DNA from 2 places in the Comamonas sp. FUJ_7 genome. Region 2 is predicted to be linked to the other one. Evidence: riboswitches for the same ligand, from Rfam matches in the RefSeq annotation. Region 2 holds a riboswitch; the other holds the start of a gene.
The links. A riboswitch is a leader RNA that binds a small molecule or an ion and turns the genes downstream of it on or off. The one in region 2 is predicted to bind glycine.
Positions count from the first base shown of each region.

Region 1: it holds a riboswitch for glycine, as region 2 does, so the genes downstream of both, AC2I9W_RS04240 (D-amino acid dehydrogenase) here and gcvT (glycine cleavage system aminomethyltransferase GcvT) in region 2, are expected to answer to the same signal.

Region 1 is NZ_JBXXZI010000002.1:112,114-116,255, forward strand. Features, by position in the region: gene AC2I9W_RS04240 (D-amino acid dehydrogenase) at 1-1,218, opposite strand, end outside; glycine riboswitch at 1,273-1,393, opposite strand; glycine riboswitch at 1,394-1,493, opposite strand; gene AC2I9W_RS04245 (amino acid permease) at 2,035-3,561, shown strand; gene dinB (DNA polymerase IV) at 3,674-4,142, shown strand, end outside.
Region 2 is NZ_JBXXZI010000001.1:346,442-350,583, reverse strand. Features, by position in the region: gene AC2I9W_RS01575 (DHA2 family efflux MFS transporter permease subunit) at 1-1,077, shown strand, start outside; gene AC2I9W_RS01570 (hypothetical protein) at 1,155-1,484, opposite strand; gene AC2I9W_RS01565 (energy transducer TonB) at 1,587-1,997, shown strand; glycine riboswitch at 2,075-2,181, shown strand; glycine riboswitch at 2,201-2,325, shown strand; gene gcvT (glycine cleavage system aminomethyltransferase GcvT) at 2,391-3,524, shown strand; gene gcvH (glycine cleavage system protein GcvH) at 3,656-4,030, shown strand; gene gcvP (aminomethyl-transferring glycine dehydrogenase) at 4,125-4,142, shown strand, end outside.

The DNA.
Region 1 (4,142 bases), on a different contig from region 2:
GCCCATGGACTGAAGAACCACGTTGCCAATCATGTCGGCGGTAATGGCAGACAGCGTCCAGCCCAGGTGGCCGTGACCGGTGTTGTAGAACACGCAAGGCTTGTTGCCGGGGCCCACGCGCGGCATCAGATTGGGCAGCATGGGGCGCAGGCCCGCCCAGGGCACGACGCTGCGCGTGCTGATGCCCGGAAAGCACTGCTGCACCCAGTCAATCAGCGGGCGAATGCGGTCGGCGCGAATGTCCTTGTTGTAGCCATTGAACTCCGCCGTGCCGGCCACGCGGAACCGGTCTTGGCCCAGGCGGCTGGTGACCAGCTTGGTTTCGTCGTCCAGCAGGCTGACCACGGGGGCTGCTGCCTGGCTGGCCTCATCGAGCAGGTTGACGGTGATCGAGTAGCCCTTGACCGGGTAGATATTGACGCTGTCGCCCAGCTGGCTGGCCAGTGCACGGCTGGCCGTGCCGGCGCAGACCACCATGGCATCGAAAGTGGACGTCACCTCTTGTTGATCCTGGCGCACGGTGACGCTGGCCTGTTTGCCGTTGCTGGCAACCGACACGATCTCCTGGCCGTAAAGGCATGTCACGCCCAGTCTTGCGCAGGCGGCGGCCAGGCCGCTGGTGAATTTGTGAATGTCGCCGGTGGAGTCGCTTTCCGTGAAGTAGCCGCCGTAGTAATTGCCCGACAGCGTGGGCTCGATGGCATGCATTTCTTCGGGGGTGACGGCACGGCGCTCCAGGCCGCCCTGGGCCAGCAGTTGCGACACCCGGCCCGCATGCTCGAAGCCGGCGCGGTCACGATAGATGTGCAGGATGCCTTGCTTCTTGAGATCGAAGTCGATGCCCTCTTGCTCGGCCCAGCTGAACAAATGCTCGCGCGCCGCAACGGCCAGACGCGCCGTCTCCACGGTGTTTTTTTCGTAGTGGGGAATGGCAGCAAGAAACTGGGTAAACCACGACAGCTTGTGCCAGCTTGGCTTGGGGTTGAGCAGCAGCGGTGCATCGCTCTTGAGCATCCATTTGAGGCCCTTGACGATGGTGGACCAGTGCGTCCACACCTCGGCGTTCGATGCCGAGAGCTGGCCGCCGTTGGCGAACGAAGTCTCCATGGCCGCGTAACGCTGCTTTTCGAACAAGGTGACGGAAAAGCCGCGGCGTGCGAGGGCATAAGCGGTGGTCACGCCCGTGATACCACCACCGATAACGGCGATTGTTTTCATGATTCAGATTCCAGATGCGTCAAAGGGTGGAGTTCCCGCGCAATATGCGCAGCAAACGCCCCCTCTGTTCTGGACCTGAGAGATTCACGAGGCTGGGCGCTGGTTGCGCCGCTCGCTTGCTCCTTCGGTATGCCCGGCGGACGATGACGTCCGGACATTCTTCAGAGTGTGTATCAAAGCGATGCCGATCCTTTGGCCTGAGAGTTTCCGGGGCGGTTGCTCCTTCGGCGCTGCCGGCGCAATGTTGGCGCTGCAGTCTCTCTCGGCATTGCTGGGCTGAAAGCCTGGGCGCCAATGTAAGAAGAATGCAGTTGGCGGGCTATACGGGTTTGCCAGAGGCGGCTGGCAGATCACGCTGCTTGGTGAAGCCCCATTCATGAATTTGATAGCGATTGCCGCTTGCCAAATGTTGGTCTTGGAGTAATTTGATCTTGAATCGAAAGAAATGCATGCGCATGCTGCTTTCATTTTCATAGTGATCTGGGCTGTCAAGTGCGTGTGATCAGCCCCAGAGTCCACCCCCGCATTGATGGGCCGGCGCATGACGGCGGGCGGATTTGGGCAAAATGCCATCTTTGCCTGTCAGTGGGCCCGGTGATATCTCCGCCTGGCCATTGAAGCACCCGACCGGGGTAGCTGCCGAGATCGAATGCCGCTGGCTTATCCGCCACAGCGCTTTGCTTTCATGGCTTTGTTCCTTTGTCCCTGTTGCCTGCGATCCTTTGCGTGATCGCTTTTTCGCGTTGCCGTCTGGCAGCGCTTGTGGGATGGCTGGGTGGTCTGTCTGAATGGGCGCAAACCATTAAAACAAGACATATGTCTCAACCCAACGCAAACCATCAGCCTGCGCCGCTGACTGGTAGCAGTGACAACAACACGCAGCCCCAGCTGCACCGGGTGCTCAAGCAGCGCCACCTGAGCATGATTGCCATTGGCGGCGCCATTGGCACCGGCCTGTTTGTGGCTTCGGGCTCGGCCATCGCCCAGGTCGGCCCTGGCGGCGCGGTGCTGACTTATTTGCTCATTGGCATCATGGTGTACTACATCATGACCAGCCTGGGCGAGCTGGCGGCCTTCATGCCGGTGGCCGGCTCTTTCTCGACCTATGCCTCGCGCTATGTGGATCGCGGCTTTGGCTTTGCATTGGGCTGGAACTTCTGGTTCAGTTGGGCCGTGGTGGTGGCCGTGGATCTGGTGGCCTCGCAACTGGTCATGGCCTACTGGTTCCCCGATGTGCCGGGCATTCTCTGGAGCGGCCTGTTTTTGCTGCTGATGGTGGGGCTCAATGCGTTTTCCGCGCGTGGCTTTGCCGAGGCCGAATACTGGTTCGCTCTGATCAAGGTGGTGGCCGTGGTGGCGTTTCTGATCACCGGCGTGCTGATTCTGTTCGGCATCATCACGTCGGGCCATGTGCCCGGCTTTGAGAACTGGACAGTGGGCGAGGCGCCTTTTGTGGGCAACTTCGCCACCTTTGTAGGCGTGGCCATGATCGTGGCCTACTCCTTCCAGGGCACGGAGCTGGTGGGCGTGGCGGCGGGCGAATCCGAGAACCCGCGTGAGAACGTGCCGCGCGCGATTCGTCAGGTGTTCTGGCGCATTTTGCTGTTCTATGTGCTGGCCATCATCGTCATCGGTTTTCTGATTCCCTATACCGATCCGCAGCTGCTGCGCACCGAGGTGGCGGATATTGCCGTGAGCCCGTTCACACTGGTGTTTCAGCACGCGGGCCTGCTGTCGGCGGCCACGGTGATGAATGCGGTGATTCTGACTTCGGTGCTGTCGGCTGGAAATTCGGGCATGTATGCGGCCACGCGCATGCTCTACAACATGGCGACCGAAGGCAATGCGCCGCGCATTTTTTCGCGCCTGACCAAAAACGGCGTGCCACTGATTGCCTTGATCGGCAGCACCTTGATTGCCAGCCTGTGTCTGCTTTCTTCGCTCTACAGCCCGCAGGCCGTCTATATCTGGCTGCTGAATCTGGCGGGCATGACGGAATTTATCGTCTGGCTGGGCATTGCCGTGAGTCATTACCGCTTTCGCCGTGGCTATGTGATGCATGGCCACGATGTGGGTCTGCTGCCCTACAAGGCGGGTGCTTTTCCCTTTGGCCCCATCTTTGCCTTTGTGCTGTGCCTGATCGTGACGCTGGGTCAGAACTACCAGGCCTTTCTGGAGGAGCGCATTGACTGGGGCAGCGTGATCTCCACCTATCTGGGCATTCCGTTGTTTCTGGTGTTCTGGCTGGGTTACTGGCTGGTCAAGCGCAACACCTGGGTGTCTTACGCCGATATGCGCTTTGACGAGGTCGAGGAGCTCAAGAGCGAGGCGGCGAACAAGTAAGCCTTGCCGAGCAGGCTTGCTGTCGATTCTTGCCAGCGCAGGCAAAATCGGCAGCGTGAGTGATCTTTCCGTCAGCCCTGAACCCAAGCCCCGGCGTATTGCGCATCTGGATATGGATGCGTTCTACGCCTCGGTGGAGCTGCTGCGCTATCCGCAGCTCAAGGGCCTGCCCGTGGTGATTGGCGGCGGGCGGCGCAGCTTTGACGACGCGCTGCTGGCGCGCCATGCGGGGCTGCCGCTGGCAGAGATTCCGGTGGCGGACTTTCCGCTGCTGCGCGACTACACGGGGCGCGGCGTCATCACCACCGCCACTTATCCGGCGCGGCAGTTTGGTGTGGGTTCGGCCATGGGCATGATGAAGGCCGCCAAGCTCTGCCCTCAGGCGATTTTGCTGCCCGTGGACTTTGCCGAATACCGGCGTTTCTCGCGCGCCTTCAAAGAGATCATCGTGTCGATTGCTCCCGTCATGGAGAACCGCGGGGTGGATGAGGTCTATATCGACTTCACCGACGTGCCCGGTGGCCAGCGCGAGGGGGGGCGAGTCCTGGCGCGCTTGATTCAGAAATCCATCTTTGACGCGA
Region 2 (4,142 bases):
CTGGGCGGCTGGATCACGGACAACATCTCCTGGCCGTGGATCTTCTACATCAACGTGCCCGTGGGCCTGCTATCGGCCATGATGACCTGGAGCCTTTATCGCAGCCGCGAGACGCCTAAGCGCAAGCTGCCCATTGACACCATTGGCCTGTCCCTGCTGGTGCTCTGGGTGGCCGCGTTGCAGCTGATGCTGGACAAGGGCAAGGAGCTGGACTGGTTTGCTTCGTCAGAAATCATTGTCTTTGCCGTGGTTGCCGTGGTCGCCTTTGCCATCTTCGTGGTCTGGGAGCTGACCGATGCACACCCCGTGGTGGATCTGCGCCTGTTCAAGGGCCGCAACTTTGCGGCGGGCTCGATAGCGCTGTCCATTGCCTACGGCTTGTTCTTTGGCAACGTGGTACTGCTGCCACTGTGGCTGCAACAGTGGATGGGCTACACCTCCACCTCCGCCGGTCTGGCGCTGGCCCCCGTGGGCATACTGGCCATCGTGCTGACGCCCATCGTGGGCCGCAAAGTGGCGGTGTGGGACCCACGCAAGATGGCAACCGGCGCTTTTATCGTGTTTGCCCTTGTGCTGTGGATGCGCTCGCGCTTTACGGTGGAGACAGACTTTGGCCATATCCTGATTCCCACGCTGATTCAGGGCGGCGCCATGGCCTTCTTCTTCATCCCGCTGACAACCATCACACTGAGCGGTCTATCGCCAGATCGCATTCCCGCCGCTGCGGGCCTGTCCAACTTTGTGCGGATTACGGCCGGCGCCATGGGCACCTCGATTGCCACCACACTGTGGGAAAACCGGGCCTCCATGCACCACGCGCATCTGACGGAGCTGCTGGTGCAGGGCCAGGGCACTTTTGCTGTCACGGTCAAAAACCTGCAGGCCGCTGGCATGAGCGCCGAGCAGGCCTACGCCCAGATCAACCGGCTGATCGACCAGCAGGCCTTCACCCTTGCGGCGGACGATATCTTTCTGGCCTCGTCCTTTATGTTCCTCAGCCTGATCGTGCTGATCTGGTTCACCAAGCGCCCTGCCGCCCACAGCTCAGGGGCCGATGCTGCAGCCGGCGCGCATTAGTCGCTACTGAAATTTCATATAAAAATAGCTTCCAGCGCTTGTTCAGCAAGCATTGGAAGCTATTTTTTCAGGAGTATTCAATCTGAAGCGACCTGCTTGTCCAGACGGCGCAAAAACACCTGCAGCTCCTTGACGACCTGCGAATCCCCCTTGGCCTGTGCGCAAGCCAGTCCCTGCTCCCAGGCATGACGCGCCGCCTGCGCATCGCCCAACGCCAGCTCCACCTTGCCCAGCTGCTTCCAGGCCACCGAGTAGCTGGCATCCAGCGCCGTCGCCTGCAGCAGATGCTCTCGTGCAATGCCCATCTGCTCCTCATCGGCATAAGCCTTGCCCAGCGTATAGCGCAGCAGCGCCCCATCCTTGCCCTGAGCCAGCAGCTTTTCCAGATTTCCAACCATGGGATTCATGGCCCACACTCCTTTTGTCACCTTTGTCGAAGTCAGAGTGTCGCACCGTCCAGCCTGACAACGCAGCAATGCCCATGCAATGTTTGCCAGCACAATCGAAGCATGATGACCCGCCACCCACTCCAACCTCTCGCACTACTTGCCACCGCTCTCAGCGTCGTCTTTTTGAGCGCCTGCTCAACCACCGGCAATCAGACCCGCAAGCCTTTTGCTGAATGCACGCCCGCCAGTCAAGTCGACACACCCGCCAAGATCAAGACCTCCTCCAATGTCCGTATCGACCCTGACTGGTATCCCGAGGGGGCACTGGTCAAAGTGGTCTATCAGTTCGAAGTCACGCCCGAAGGCAAGATGGGCCGCAAGATCTATCAGCCTGAGGATGCCGACCCACGCATCATCAAAGCCATCGAAAGATCCTTTGCCCGCTGGCGCTTCACGCCCGCCCTGCGCAATGGCCAGCCTGTCACCACCTGTTTCGAGCAGCCCTACGACCTGATCTTCAAGAAGCAGTAACAGCCACTCCTGGGCCCTATCGAAAACCCCAGAAGTTGCAAATTGCGGTGGTGCAGGCCCGTGATGCACCGCTAGAATTGCCTGCGTCAGGAGAGAGTGCCAGCGGCCCCAGCCGCCCGGCACCGCCGAAGGCGCAGATGGCCAGTCCATCCAAACGCTCAGGCAAAAGGACTGACAAGCGCTGCGCGGCGTACAAGCTGCCAGCGTTCCTTGCTGGAGAGAGATGTGAGCCGCCATTTCATGGTGCGCCTGCATCCACCGAAGGAGCAAACTGCCCGACATCACTGCGGCAGTGAATCTCTCAGGTAAAGCGGACAGCAAGGCAAGCCCGCCGCGCATGGCAGCCGTCATGCAGGGCCACTCATATGGGTTGAATAACCGGAGCGCTTGCCTGTGACTGCTGCAACCTCGCCTGACCTGCTAACCACACCTTTGTTCGACCTGCACCAGAAGCTGGGCGCGCGCATGGTGCCGTTTGCCGGTTATTCCATGCCTGTGCAATACCCGCAAGGGCTGATGGCCGAGCATCTGCACACCCGCAAGGCGGCAGGACTGTTCGATGTCTCCCACATGGGCCAGCTCTTGCTGCGCGGGCTAGATGCAGCGGCAGCTCTTGAGTCGCTGATGCCCGTTGATGTCATTGACCTGGGCCTGCACAAGCAGCGCTACGGACTGCTGCTCAATGAAGAAGGCGGCATTCTGGACGACCTGATGTTCGTCAACCGGGGCGACGACCTGTTCCTCATCGTCAACGGTGCCTGCAAGGTGGCCGACATGGTCCATATCCAGAAACACATCGGTCAGCGCTGCGAAGTCGTGCCCCTGCCCGACCGCGCCCTGCTGGCACTGCAAGGCCCTCAGGCCGTGACAGCGCTGCAAAGACTGATCCCCAGCGTCAACGCCCTAGTCTTCATGACCGGCAACTACTTTGACTGGCAAGGCCATGCGTTCTACATCACGCGCAGCGGCTATACGGGCGAGGATGGGTTTGAAATCTCCCTGCCCGCCCATGTGGCACAAGCCTTTGCCGAGACGCTGCTGGCCCAGCCCGAAGTCGCCCCCGTCGGCCTGGGTGCCCGCAACTCGCTGCGCCTTGAAGCGGGTCTGTGCCTGTACGGCAACGATATTGACACCACGACCACTCCTGTCGCAGGCGCTTTGAACTGGGCCATCCAGAAAGTGCGACGCAGCGGCGGTGCACGCGAAGCAGGCTTTCCCGGCGCTGCCATCGTGCTGGAGCAGCTACAAAATCCGCAGCAGCTGACGCGCAAGCGCGTTGGCCTGCTTGCACAGGAACGCACTCCCGTGCGCGAGCCTGCGGTGCTTGAAAACATGGACGGCCAGCATATAGGTCACATCACCAGCGGCCTGCTCAGCCCCACTCTCAACCAGCCCATTGCCATCGCTTATGTGGCGCCCGACTATGCGGCCGTAGGCACCGAAATCTTTGCCCTGGTGCGCGGCAAGCCCGTGCCCATGAAGGTTGCTGAGATGCCCTTTGTGCCCACCAACTACTACCGTGGCTAGGTCTGTCGCCGCGCATGAGAGCGGCCAGTTTGCCCAACAGCACTCAGAACGCCGCTAAAGTGCGGGCTGGACCTTTCTCCAACACAACCCCGATTCCTCCGAATCCCTGAATTCCCCATCTGGAGCTTTGCATGAGCATCAAATATTCCAAAGAACACGAATGGATCAACGCCGCTGACACCAATGCCGCGATTGTCGGCATCACCGTCCACGCACAAGACGCACTGGGCGATGTGGTGTTTGTCGATCTGCCCGCCGTCGGCACCATCTTCAAGGCCGGCGACGTGACCGGCGTGGTCGAGTCCGTCAAGGCCGCTGCAGACGTATACATGCCCGTGACCGGTGAAATCGTTGAAGTCAACGAAGACCTGCGCAACGACCCCTCGCTGGCCAACAGCGACCCGCTGGCCACCGGCTGGTTCTTCAAGGTCAAGATGAGCGACGTGAGCGAGCTGGACGGCCTGATGGAAGAAACCGCTTACGAAACCTTCGCCAAGGGCAATTAATGGCACAAGGCCTTCGCCAATGCGAAGGCTTTTTTATGCCCGGTTCCACCAGCCAGGAATCGCCAGTCACAGCTTTAGAGAATAGGTCCCTCCCATGCTGATGTTCCCTCCC